3 regions of the Streptomyces sp. NPDC004667 genome follow, and region 1 is predicted to be linked to each of the others. Evidence: riboswitches for the same ligand, from Rfam matches in the RefSeq annotation. Region 1 holds a riboswitch; each other region holds the start of a gene.
What was found. Region 1 has a riboswitch for cobalamin ahead of metE (5-methyltetrahydropteroyltriglutamate--homocysteine S-methyltransferase). Riboswitches for the same ligand answer to the same signal wherever they lie in the genome.

Region 1 (4,246 bases):
TTCAGCCCGGGATGCGCAGGGCGAGTACGGCCATGTCGTCGTGCCCGTCACTGGGATGCCCGTCGGCCAGCGCCCGTACGAAGTCCTGCAGGGGCAGGGAGGCGTGCGCGGCGGCGAGCTCGGCCAGTGCGTCCAGGCTCTCGTCGATGGGGCGGCCGGGGTGTTCGACGAGGCCGTCGGTGAACAGGACCACCGTGGTGCCGGGGGGCAGCGGGTGGGTGTGGTCCGGGCGCCGCTGCTCGCTGTCGACGTTCAGTGGCAGTCCGGGTTCGCCGAAGAGGTAGCGGGGCCGGGCTCCGGGAGTGATCAGCAGCGGGGGGACATGGCCCGCGGTGCTCCAGAGCATCCTCCAGCCGCCCCCCGCGGGTTCGATGCGCGCCAGGCCGGTGGTGGTGACCGGGTTGTCGGTGATGGCCTGCAGGGTCCGGTCGAGCTGGGTGAGGACCGCGCTGGGCGGACCGCCCAGTTCGAACAGCAGGGAGCGCAGCATGTTGCGGGTGGAGGCCATGACCGCGGCCGCGTGCAGATCGTGGCCGACCACGTCGCCGATGACGAGCGCCACGGCGCCGTCGGGCAGGGGGATGGCGTCGTACCAGTCCCCGCCGAGGGGGTTGGGCTCGGCGGCGGGCCGGTAGATGGCGGCGGCGGTGAAGGGTCCCAGGTCGGGCAGCGTGGGCAGCAGGAGCCGCTGGAACTGTTCGGAAGAGGCCCGGACCCGTTCGAGGAGGCGGACGTTGTCGATCGCGATGCCGGCGGCGCCGGCGAGGGCGACGACCATGTTCTCGTCGTGGGCGTCGAAGGCCCGCCCGTCACTGCGCTCGGACAGGTAGAGGTCTCCGTAGGTCTCGCCGCGGACGCTGATGGCGACGCCGAGGAGCGTGCTCATCCGTGGGTGGCCGGGCGGGAACCCGACCGAGGACGGATGGGCGGAGATGTCGTCCACCCGCAGCGGCTCGGGGTGGCGGATCAGGTATCCGAGTACGCCCAGGCCACGGGGGAACCCGACGTCGGCCAGGACCGCCCGTTCCTCCTCGGAGAGGCCGACTGCGATGAACCGCGCCAGCCGCTCGCCTGATTCGTCCAGTACGCCCAGTGCCCCGAAGCGGGCGCCGACCAGCTCCATGGCGGTGGTCACGATGCGGTTCAGCACCGCCGGCAGCTCCACCTCCCGGGTGATGGCCACCACCGCGCCCAGCAGGCCCTCGATCCGGGCCCGCGCCGCGGCCAGGGCCTGCAGCCGCTCTTCGATCCGGCCCAGCTCGGCTTCCAGACGCAGCAACGGGTCGGATTTGGGCGGTCGCCCGGCCCGCTCCCACTCCCTGCCGCCCGCCATCACGATCGCCCGGTGGACCGGGACACGGACGTCTGCTCCCGCCCACCGCACCGGGCGCCGGACGCCACCGCGGCGGCATGCGCGCGAGCCGGTGCTCTTCCCGCGTCCCCGGTGCCCGCCCGGTGCTCGCGCCGGATCCGGTCATCACGCCGCTCAAGCGATCGGTACACCCACGGACTCCTGACACGACCGTGCAACGGCCCACAGGATGGCCCGCCGACGGCGCGGCACCGGGTATTGCGCCGAAGGCGGCATGTCGCACGCGATCGGCGTGCTCGCGCCCCGCCGTGTCTCGTTTCACCATCCGGATGATGGACGGGACTCGCCGCTGGGCGATCTTCCGTCCTAGGGTGGCCGGTGCAGCTGGTTCGCCCCGTCCGCCAGGCGGGATGCGTCGTAAGAGGGAACCCGGTGGGAATCCGGGACTGCCCCGCAGCGGTGAGCGGGAACGACCGCCGTCATACGCACTGGGACCGGACAACGGTCCTGGGAAGCGACGGCCAGTAGGTGCCCGCCGGGAGACCGGCAGGCGTGCCCGCGAGTCCGAAGACCTGCCCGTTGCCCGCACGCGGACGTATTCCGCGGGCGGATGTCCCGGTGACCTCGTGGGCGGGTCGGCGTACACGGCGAGCGGCGCGTGCGGTGTTCTCTTCCCGCAACGCGTACCGCGCGTTCTGTCGTCCCTTCGCGTCCGCGTCCCGTCTCCGGGATGTTCTGGACACATCTCGCGAAGGAGAGTTCCGTGACAGCGAAGCACGCGGCAGCGGCAGCACGAGCCACCGTGTACGGCTACCCCCGTCAGGGTCAGAACCGCGAACTGAAGAAGGCCGTCGAGGGCTACTGGAAGGGCCGCGTCACCGCCGACGCCCTCCGGCAGACCGCGGCCGACCTCCGCCGCACGAACTGGCGGCAGCTGACCGAGGCAGGCATCCACGAGGTGCCGACCGGCGATTTCTCGTACTACGACCACGTCCTGGACACCAGTGTGATGGTCGGCGCCGTCCCCGGGCGGCACCGGACGGCGGTCGCCGCCGACGCCCTCGACGGCCTCTTCGCGATGGCCCGCGGCACCCGGGACGTCGCCCCGCTCGAAATGACCAAGTGGTTCGACACGAACTACCACTACCTGGTCCCCGAGCTCGGCCCCGACACCGACTTCACCGCCGACTCCACGAAGCAGGTCGCCGAGCTGAAGGAGGCCCTCACGCTCGGACACACGGCCCGCCCCGTCCTCGTCGGCCCCGTCACCTACCTCCTGCTGGCCAAGCCCGCCCCGGGCGTGGCCGCCGACTTCCGGCCGATCACCCTGCTCGACCGGCTGCTGCCCGTCTACGCCCGGGTCCTCGCCGATCTGCGCGCCGCCGGCGCCGAGTGGGTCCAGCTGGACGAACCGGCCCTGGTCCAGGACCGCACCCCGGCCGACCTGAACGCCGCCGCCCGCGCCTACCGCGAGCTGGGGGCGGCCATCGACCGCCCGAAGCTGCTGGTCGCCTCGTACTTCGGCCGGCTCGGCGGCGCCCTCCAGGTGCTCGCCGCCGCCCCCGTCGAGGGCCTCGCGCTGGACTTCACCGACGCCGGCGCCGCGAACCTCGCCGACCTCGCGGCCGTCGGCGGACTGCCCGGCAAGCGGCTCGTGGCGGGGGTGGTCAACGGCCGCAACATCTGGATCAACGACTACCGGAAGTCCCTGGCCACCCTCGGGACCCTGCTGGGCCTCGCCGGCCGGGTCGACGTCGCCGCCTCCTGCTCGCTGCTGCACGTCCCGCTGGACGCCTCGGCCGAGCGTGACATCGACCCACAGATCCGGCGCTGGCTCGCCTTCGCCCGGCAGAAGACCGCCGAGATCACCACCCTCGCCCGCGGCCTCGCCCAGGGCACCGACACGATCGCCGCCGAACTCGCCGCGAACCGGGCCGACCTGGCTTCCCGCGCGGCCTCCGCCCTCACCCACGACCCCTCCGTCCGGGCCCGGACCGCCGCCATCGGCGACGCCGACGCGCGCCGGGCACAGCCCTACGCGCAGCGCACCGCCGCCCAGCGCGCCCACCTGGGCCTGCCGCTCCTGCCGACGACCACCATCGGCTCGTTCCCGCAGACCGACGAGCTGCGCCTCGCCCGCGCCGACCTGCGGGCCGGCCGGATCGACACGGCCGGCTACGAGGAGCGGATCAAGGACGAGATCCGCCGGGTCCTCTCCTTCCAGGAGGCGGCCGGGATCGACGTCCTGGTGCACGGCGAACCCGAACGAAACGACATGGTGCAGTACTTCGCCGAGCAGCTCACCGGCTACGTCGCCACCCGGCACGGCTGGGTGCAGTCCTACGGCACCCGCTACGTCCGCCCGCCGGTCCTGGCCGGGGACGTCTCCCGCCCCGCGCCGATGACCGTGCGCTGGACCTCGTACGCCCAGTCGCGGACGGCCAAGCCGGTCAAGGGCATGCTGACCGGCCCGGTCACCATGCTCGCCTGGTCCTTCGTACGCGACGACCAGCCCCTCGGGGACACCGCCCGCCAGGTGGCCCTCGCCCTGCGCGACGAGGTGAACGACCTGGAGGCCATCGGCACCTCCGTCATCCAGGTCGACGAGCCGGCCCTGCGCGAGACCCTCCCGCTGCGGGCCGCCGACCACGCGGAGTACCTCGCCTGGGCCACCGAGTCCTTCCGGCTCACCACCAGCGGTGTCCGGCCGGACACCCAGATCCACACCCACATGTGCTACGCGGAGTTCGGCGACATCGTCCAGGCCATCGACGACCTCGACGCCGACGTCATCAGCCTGGAGGCCGCCCGTTCCCACATGCAGGTCGCCGACGAGCTGGCCGCGCACGGCTACCCCCGCGAGGCCGGTCCCGGCGTCTGGGACATCCACTCCCCGCGCGTTCCCGGCGCCGAGGAGGCGGCCGCGCTGCTCCG
Region 2 (4,246 bases), on a different contig from region 1:
CGAACCAGCTGCTCGCCGCGGTGGCCCTGGCCGTCTGCACCACGCTGCTGGTGAAGTCGGGACGGCTCAAGTGGGCCTGGGTCACCGGGGTCCCGCTCGCCTGGGACGTGGCCGTCACCCTCACCGCGAGTTACCAGAAGATCTTCTCCGATGACGTGAAGGTCGGCTTCTTCGCCCAGCGCGACAAGTACCAGACCGGCATCGACGCGGGGAAGGTGCTGCCGCCCGCCAAGACCATGGACGACATGCACACCGTGGTCACCAACGCCACGGTCGACGGCGTCTTGTCGGTGCTGTTCGCCGTCCTGATCCTGATCGTGCTGGCCGACGCCGCCCGGACCTGCCTCAAGGCCGTCGCCGACCCGGGCTCCGTGCGGCTCTCCGAGGTGCCGTGGACCGAGTCGAAGATCGTCGCCCCGGCCGGCCTGCTGGCCTCCGCCGAGGAGAAGGCCGAGCTCGCGGCGGCCGGCCTCGACTCCGGCGGCGGCCGGGTCAAGGAGCCCGCGGCATGAGCGGGGTCCGCTCGGCGCTGGCCAAGGCGCGGTTCTACGTCCGGGAGTTCTCCGGCGAGGGCGCGTACGACCGCTACGTCGCCCACGCCCGCTCCCACGACCCGGACGCCGAGGTCATGACCCGGCGCGCCTTCGAGCGGGCCCGCACCGACGCCCGCGAGGCGGACCCCCGCGAGGGCTTCCGCTGCTGCTGAACCGCTGCCGCACGCACGAAGGGCCCCGCCGGACACCCGGCGGGGCCCTTCGGCGTACTCAGCGCACCCAGTCCTTGAGGGGCTCACTCGGAAAGGCGAACCCGACGGGCTCGGGCAGCTCGACGTCCTTACCGAAGGGAACAGTGCGCACCGTCTCGTACAGCATCCCGTTGGGATCGCTGTGGACGTGCACCAGGCAGTTGTCCCGATCGATGAGGAGGTACACGGGGATGCCGGTAGCCGCGTACGCACGGGGCTTCGCCTTGCGATCGCGTTCGTCGGTGTCGGAGTCATACGACGTGACCTCGACGACCATCAGGACAGGAGCCGGGTCGGCCCACTCCCCCTGTCCTTCGAATGCGCCGTCCGGCGCGAGGGACGCGTCCGGGCGCGCCCGGCCCGAACGGTACTGGTCGATCTTCAGGCCGCGTTCCACGTGGAGCCAGACCTCCGGCCTGTGCTGCATGCAGATGCGGGACAGCCACACGACGATCCGGTCGTGATCTCCGTCGGGCACTGCCTTGACCCCCAGCTTTCCGTCGATGAACTCCAGCCGCAGCCCCTCCACCTCTCTGGCGGCTATACGCGCGAGGATCTCGAACTCCTCGGTCAGCATCTGGGGACGGTCGGTCATCACGGTCACGCCTCGCTCGCCTTCCTCGACGGTGCTGGTTCGACGATAGCGCCGGGCACCGTCACGCGTGGCGCACACTCGACGGCATGGACATCGAGATCAGGGCGGCCCTGCCCGTCGAGTACGAGCGGCTCGGGGAGATCACCGGCCGGGCCTACACCGGAGACGGGCTGCTCGACCTGAACGAGGACGACCACTACCTGAACGTCCTGCGCGACGTCGCCGGCCGGGCCGGCCACGGGGAGGTGATCGTCGCGGCCCGGGACGGCGAGGTACTCGGAGGAGTGACGTTCGCCGCACCCGGAAGCCCCCTCGCCGACATCGCGGGCCCCCACGAGGCCGAGTTCCGGATGCTGGCCGTGGCCGCCGAGGCGCGCGGGGCGGGGGTCGGGGAGGCCCTGGTGCGGGCCTGCGTCGACCGGGCGCGGGCCCTGGACGGGGTGACGGCGCTGGTGCTGTCCACCCAGCCCGCCATGCGGGGCGCGCAGCGGATCTACGCCCGCCTGGGTTTCGTACGCACTCCCGAGCGGGACTGGGCGCCGATCCCCGCGCTGACCCTGCTCACGTACCGGCTGGAGCTGTAACACCACGCTCAGCAAGGGGCCGACACAACATGTGGGGGGTCACGCATCGGGGCGCCCCCACATGTATGCTCATCCTCGCTGTCGCCGCAGGGGAATCCGGTGTGAATCCGGAACTGTCCCGCAACGGTATGACGTGCACCCATTGGTGCATTCCGCAAGTCCGAGGACCTGCCGGCAGCGCGCCCGGATCGACCGAACCGGGTAGAGACACGTCCGGGCCTCGCGGTTGGGCCGGTGGACGCCATGCGGCACGTCGCGCCTTCCCGTGCGCCCGCATGCGCCCGCCCGCGCCCCCGCCGATGACCGGGCCGAGCGAGGGAGAGCTCCCGCCGTGACCATCGCGCCTTCCGCACCGCGCGCCGAGTCCACTTCTGGCGACACCACCGAAGGCCCGGGGGCCGCGCTGCTGCGTACTCTCACCGAGCTGACCGTCGACCTCCCCGACACCGACCCGGGCCGGGTCGCCGCCGCCGCCCTGCGCGGGCGCAGCGCCCTCGCGGACGAGGCCGAGCTGCGGGGGCTGGCCACCGAGGCCGCCGCGGGCCTGATCTCCGAGGACCCGGCGTACTCCCGCCTCGCCGCCCGCCTGCTCACGCTGGCCGTCGCCGACGAGGCCGCGGGCCAGGGCTCGGGCTCCTTCGCCGAGTCCGTCGCCGTCGGCCACCGCGAGGGCCTGATCGCGGACCGCACCGCCGAGTTCGTCGCCCTCCACGCGGCCCGCCTGAACTCCCTGGTCGAGCACGCGCTCGCCGAGGGCGCGGACGACCGCTTCGGCTTCTTCGGTCTGCGCACCCTGCACAGCCGCTACCTGCTGCGCCACCCGATCACCCGTCAGGTGATCGAGACCCCGCAGTACTTCATGCTGCGCGTGGCCTGCGGCCTCGCCGAGAACGACACCGTCCAGGCCGTCGAGGAAGTCGCCTCCCTCTACCGGCTGATGAGCCGCCTGGACTACCTGCCGTCCTCCCCCACGCTCTTCAACTCCGGCACCCGCCACCCGCAGATGTCCTCCTGCTACCTGCTGGACTCCCCGCTGGACGAGCTGGACTCGATCTACGACCGCTACCACCAGGTCGCCCGCCTCTCCAAGCACGCCGGCGGCATCGGTCTGTCGTACTCGCGCATCCGCGCCCGCGGCTCCCTGATCCGCGGCACCAACGGCCACTCCAACGGCATCGTGCCATTCCTGAAGACCCTCGACGCCTCCGTCGCCGCCGTGAACCAGGGCGGCCGCCGCAAGGGCGCCGCCGCCGTCTACCTGGAGACCTGGCACGCGGACATCGAGGAGTTCCTGGAGCTCCGCGACAACACCGGTGAGGACCAGCGCCGCACCCACAACCTGAACCTGGCCCACTGGGTGCCGGACGAGTTCATGCGCCGCGTGAACGCCGACGCCGACTGGTCGCTGTTCTCCCCGGCCGACGTCCCCGAGCTGGTGGACCTGTGGGGCGACGAGTTCGACGCCGCCTACCGCAAGGCCGAGGCGTCGGGCCTGGCCCGCAAGACCATGCCCGCCCGCGACCTGTACGGCCGGATGATGCGCACCCTCGCGCAGACCGGCCAGGGCTGGATGACCTTCAAGGACGCCTCCAACCGCACGGCGAACCAGACCGCCGAGCCGGGCACGGTCGTCCACTCCTCCAACCTCTGCACCGAGATCATCGAGGTCACCAACGACGGCGAGACGGCCGTCTGCAACCTCGGCTCGGTCAACATGGGCGCCTTCGTGGTGGACGGGGACATCGACTGGGAGCGCCTGGACGAGACCGTCCGCACGGCCGTGACCTTCCTCGACCGCGTGGTGGACATCAACTTCTACCCGACCGAGCAGGCGGGCCGCTCCAACTCCCGCTGGCGGCCGGTGGGCCTGGGCGCGATGGGCCTCCAGGACGTCTTCTTCAAGCTGAAGATGCCCTTCGACTCCCCCGAGGCGAAGGCCCTGTCCACCAAGCTCTCCGAGCGCATCATGCTGGCCGCCTACGAGGCCTCCTGCGACCTCGCCGAGCGCAGCGGCCCCCTCCCGGCCTGGGAGCAGACCCGCACCGCCCGCGGCGTGCTGCACCCCGACCACTTCGACGTCGAGCTGAACTGGCCGGAGCGCTGGGACGCCCTGCGCGCCCGCATCGCGAAGACCGGCATGCGCAACTCGCTCCTGCTGGCCATCGCCCCGACGGCGACGATCGCCTCCATCGCGGGCGTGTACGAGTGCATCGAGCCGCAGGTCTCCAACCTCTTCAAGCGCGAGACCCTGTCGGGCGAGTTCCTCCAGGTCAACGGCTACCTGGTGGAGGAGCTCAAGCAGCTGGGCGTCTGGGACGCGCA
Region 3 (4,246 bases), on a different contig from region 1:
GGTGGGAGAGTTCCGCGCCCTCGGGCCGGGACAGCAGCTCCAGCACCCGTTCGGAACGCCGCTCGAACGAGCCCTCCCCGGAGACGGCCGCCTCCAGGGGGTGGATCCACTCCGGACGGATGTCCGCGATGACCGCCAGGACGAGATCGGTCCGGTCCTGGAAGTGGTAGTGGCACATCCCGTGCGACACGCCGCACAGCGCCGCCACGTTGCGGGTGGTGAAGCGTTCGCTCATGCCTCCGGCGAGGAGGGTCCGCGCGGCGGCGATCAGCCGTGCCCGGGTCTGCTCGCCCTTCGCGGAGACCCGGGGCCGTCCCGCGCGGACGGGGGGCGTGGTCGGGGCCGGGGAGCCCTGTGCGGAAGGTGCCATGGCGTCACTCTAACGAGGCTCCAGCACCCGACCTGGGGCTTTTCCCGATCCTCCGGAACGACCTTGTCCAAACTATTGACCGAGCGCTTGGCCAGTTTTACGTTTCCGGTCAACCCCGCTGCCAGGCGGGGGAGTTGGCATCCCCGGCATCCCCCAAGGAGACCCCCATGAGCGACAACGCATTCCGCCCGCCCGCCCGGGGCATGGACCGGCGCCGGTTCCTGGCCGCCGCCGGTCTCACCGCCGCGGCCGGCGCGGCCGCCGCGCTGACCGCGGCCGACGGACGGGCCTCGGCGGCGCCCCGCCCCGCCCGCGCGGCGGCGGGAGCGTTCAGCGTGCCGATCGAGGACGTCCGCCACACCCGCACCTGGATGGCCTGGCCGGACAGCACCTCCATCTGGGGCAGCAGCCTCAGCGGGGTCCAGTCGGACATCGCGCTCATCGCCCGCACCATCGCCAAGTACGAGCCGGTCTACATGTGCGCCAACTCCGGCAGCGCCGCCAGGGCCCGCCAGCTGTGCGGCTCGACGGTCACCGTCGTCACCACCATCCCCGTGGACGACTGCTGGATGCGCGACAGCGGCCCGGTCTTCCGTACCGACGGCGCCGGCGGACTGGACGCGGTCGGGCTGAACTTCAACGGCTGGGGCAACAAGCAGACCCACTCCAAGGACGCCCTGGTCGCCGGGCGGATCGCCTCCTACGTCGGCGTCCCGTTCACCGCCGCCGGCCTGGTGGGGGAGGGCGGCGCGGTCGAACAGGACGGCGCCGGCACCCTGATGGCGACCCGCAGCAGCCTGGTCAACCGCAACCGCAACCCCAACGCGTCGCAGGCGCAGATCGAAGCCGCGCTGTGCGCCGCCTACGGCGCCTCCAAGGTGATCTGGTTCGACGGAGTGACCGGCCAGGACATCACGGACGACCACGTCGACGCCACCTCGCGCTTCCTCGCCCCCGGCAAGGCCCTCGTCCAGATGCCGCTGGCCTCGGACAACGACGCCTACGCCAAGGACGCGCGCCAGCAGTTCCAGGTCCTGTCCGGGGCGACCACCGCGGGCGGCGCCCGCATGACCGCCGAGAAGCTCCAGGGCCCCGACTACAACCTGATCCGCTCCACCAACCGGGACTTCCTCGCCTCCTACGCCAACTACTACGTGTGCAACGGCGCCGTCATCAGCGGCCAGTTCGGCGACACCCAGGCCGACGCGGCGGCCCGGGCCACGCTGACGCGCCTGTTCCCGGGCCGCGTCGTCGAACGGCTCAACATCGACCGCCTCGGCACCGGTGGCGGCGGCATCCACTGCGTCACCCAGCAGCAGCCGGTGCCGTAACGGCCCCACCGCCCGACGGAGCGCGGCGCCCGGCCCGCATCCCCGCGGCCGGGCACCGCGCTCACGCGTCCGCGCGGCCGCCGCGGAGACCGGGGTCCCGGCGGAGCGGATCGCGGTGGGCGCGGGGCCCGGCTCGCCCCGCTACCCCTCCAGCAGGCCCGGGACCCGGCGCGGCCGCCCGTCGGCGTCGATGGCGACGAAGGTCAGGCGGGCGGTGGCGACTTCGGTGGCCGGGCTGGTCGTCGCGTTCCAGCGTTCCGCGGTGACCCGTACCGCGACCGTCATGGAGGTCCGGCCGGCGCGGTCCAGTGCGGCGTGGACGGTGAGGAGGTCGCCCGCGCGGGCGGGAGCCAGGAAGGTCATGCGGTCCACGGACACCGTCACGGCGGGACCGTCGGCATGGCGGCCCGCGGAGGCGGCGGCCGCGTCGTCGATCAGCTTCATGACCACACCGCCGTGGATGGTCCCGTAGAGGTTGGTGTCGTGCTCGCTCATGATGTGGGCGAGGGTGACACGGGAGTCGGCCGACGCCTTGTGGGCCCGGGTGCCTGTGCCTGTGGTGATGTCCGCGGTCACGGAACTCTCCTTCGCGAGTCGTGCGGATGCGGTCCCGACGGGCCGGACGCGGACGCGCAGGAGCGGCGGGCCGCGCGAGGCGCCCGCTGCCGCCGGCCCGCCCACGAGGCCATCGGGATCTCCGTACGCGGTCTTCGCGTACGGGCAGCGGCAGGTCTTCGGACTCACGGGCACACCTGCCGGCACTCCTGCTTCCGCCGGCGGGCACCTACTGGCCGTCGCTTCCCAGGACCGTTGTCCGGTCCCAGTGCGTATGACGGCGGTCGTTCCCGCTCACCGCTGCGGGGCAGTCCCGGATTCCCACCGGGTTCCCTCTTGCGACGCATCCCGCCTGGCGGACGGGGCGAACCAGCTGCCCTCACACCTTAGGGGCGTCGCCGCGCCCCGTGTACGGCGCCCCGGGCGCCGTTCAGTGCGGGGCCGCCCCGGTGGTGGGCGGGTGGGGGAGTACCCGCGCGATGACGAGGGCCACGTCGTCGTCGGCGTCACGGTGACGCAGGGCGGTCAGGAGCCGGTCGCAGGTCGCCTCCGGGGGGAGACCCGGATCGGCGAGGAGGCTGAGGAGCAGGTCGAGGCGGTCGTCCAGGGCCTCGTCACGGGTTTCGACGAGACCGTCGGTGTAGAGGACCAGCCGGTCACCGGGCAGCAGGTCGAGGACGGTGGACGTGAACCCGGCGTCACCGAGGCCGCCCGTGCCGAGCGGCACGCCGGCCGGAAGGTCGGCCAGCGCGGGCGCCCGCCCCGACCTGACGACGACTGGGGGCGGGTGGCCGGCGAGGGCGACCCGGCAGCGCGAGCGGTGCGGGTCCCAGGTGGCGTAGACGCAGGTCGCCATGGTCCCGTCCAGCTCGGCGGTGATGTGGTCGAGGTGGCGCAGGACCCGTGCCGGGTCGAGACCGAGGTCCGCCAGGGTTCGGGTGGCCGTGCGCAGTTGACCCATGGTGGCGGCGGCGTGGACACCGTGTCCCATCACGTCGCCGACCACGAGGGCGGTCTTGTCCCCGGGCTGGCGGATCGCGTCGAACCAGTCGCCGCCGATCCCGCTCGCCGCCACCGCGGGCTGGTAGCGGTAGGCGATCTGGAGACCGGCCGCCCGCGGCGGGGGGTGCGGCAGGAGGTGGCGTTGCAGGGTCAGGGCGGTGTCGGTGGCGTGCTGGTACCAGCGGGCGTTGTCGATGGCGATGGCGGCGCGGGTGGCCAGCTCGCCGGCCAGGGTGGCGTCGTCGTGGTCGAAGGGGACCGGATTGCGGGTGCGCAGGAGGCCGACGGCACCGAGGACCTGGCCGCGGGCGGTCAGCGGTACGGCCAGGTAGGAGTGCGCGCCCTCCCGGTCGAGGAGGTCCGCGGCGGCCCCGTCGCGCGCGATGTGCGCCAGGTCCGCGCCGGTGACCCGCGGCACCAGGACGGGACGCCCTGTGCTCACGCAGCGGGCGACCAGGCGCTCGGCCGGATACGTGGTGCGCTCGCCGACCGGGTCCGCGGCGCGGACGGCGTCCGTCCCGTAGGACGTCGCCACCGCGAGGGGCACGAAGAGCGCCTGCCCCGTCCGGGGGCCGGGCGCCGTGGCCGCGCCGCCCTCCAGGACGGAGTCGAGGACGTCGACCGAGGCGAGGTCGGCCAGGTCGGCCACCACGAGGCCGGCCAGCTCGCGGGCCGTGCGCTCCACGTCCAGGGTGGTGCCGACGGTCACCGACGCCCGGGCGATGAGGCCGAGGCGCCGGCGGGCCTCGGCGGCCTCCTTGGCCGCGCGGTGGCTGTCGGTGACGTCCACGACCACCAGGGCGACACCGATCACCCTCCCGCCCGGGTCCTCCAGCCGGTAGTACGAGCCCGACCAGGCATGCTCGTGGTCCGGGTCCGCGGGTGTGCGCCCCGTGCCGTACTGGTCCAGCAGCGGTACGCCGGTGTCCAGGACCCGGCGCATGGAGGCCTCGATCGTGTCGGTGTCCAGGAACGGCAGTGCCTCGTG

Region 2: another riboswitch for cobalamin. It lies ahead of ABZW32_RS05390 (ribonucleoside-diphosphate reductase subunit alpha); the one in region 1 lies ahead of metE (5-methyltetrahydropteroyltriglutamate--homocysteine S-methyltransferase).
Region 3: another riboswitch for cobalamin. It lies ahead of ABZW32_RS06225 (acyl-CoA thioesterase); the one in region 1 lies ahead of metE (5-methyltetrahydropteroyltriglutamate--homocysteine S-methyltransferase).

What each region holds. Positions count from the first base shown of each region.
Region 1 covers NZ_JBEXKC010000016.1:92,155-96,400, forward strand. The annotation lists gene ABZW32_RS12170 (GAF domain-containing SpoIIE family protein phosphatase) at 2-1,279, opposite strand; cobalamin riboswitch at 1,731-1,886, shown strand; gene metE (5-methyltetrahydropteroyltriglutamate--homocysteine S-methyltransferase) at 2,076-4,246, shown strand, end outside.
Region 2 covers NZ_JBEXKC010000006.1:82,700-86,945, reverse strand. The annotation lists gene ABZW32_RS05410 (carbon starvation CstA family protein) at 1-512, shown strand, start outside; gene ABZW32_RS05405 (YbdD/YjiX family protein) at 509-706, shown strand; gene ABZW32_RS05400 (Uma2 family endonuclease) at 765-1,349, opposite strand; gene ABZW32_RS05395 (GNAT family N-acetyltransferase) at 1,427-1,924, shown strand; cobalamin riboswitch at 1,987-2,115, shown strand; gene ABZW32_RS05390 (ribonucleoside-diphosphate reductase subunit alpha) at 2,256-4,246, shown strand, end outside.
Region 3 covers NZ_JBEXKC010000007.1:104,853-109,098, forward strand. The annotation lists gene ABZW32_RS06215 (TetR/AcrR family transcriptional regulator) at 1-370, opposite strand, end outside; gene ABZW32_RS06220 (agmatine deiminase family protein) at 538-1,701, shown strand; gene ABZW32_RS06225 (acyl-CoA thioesterase) at 1,843-2,277, opposite strand; cobalamin riboswitch at 2,409-2,645, opposite strand; gene ABZW32_RS06230 (SpoIIE family protein phosphatase) at 2,687-4,246, opposite strand, start outside.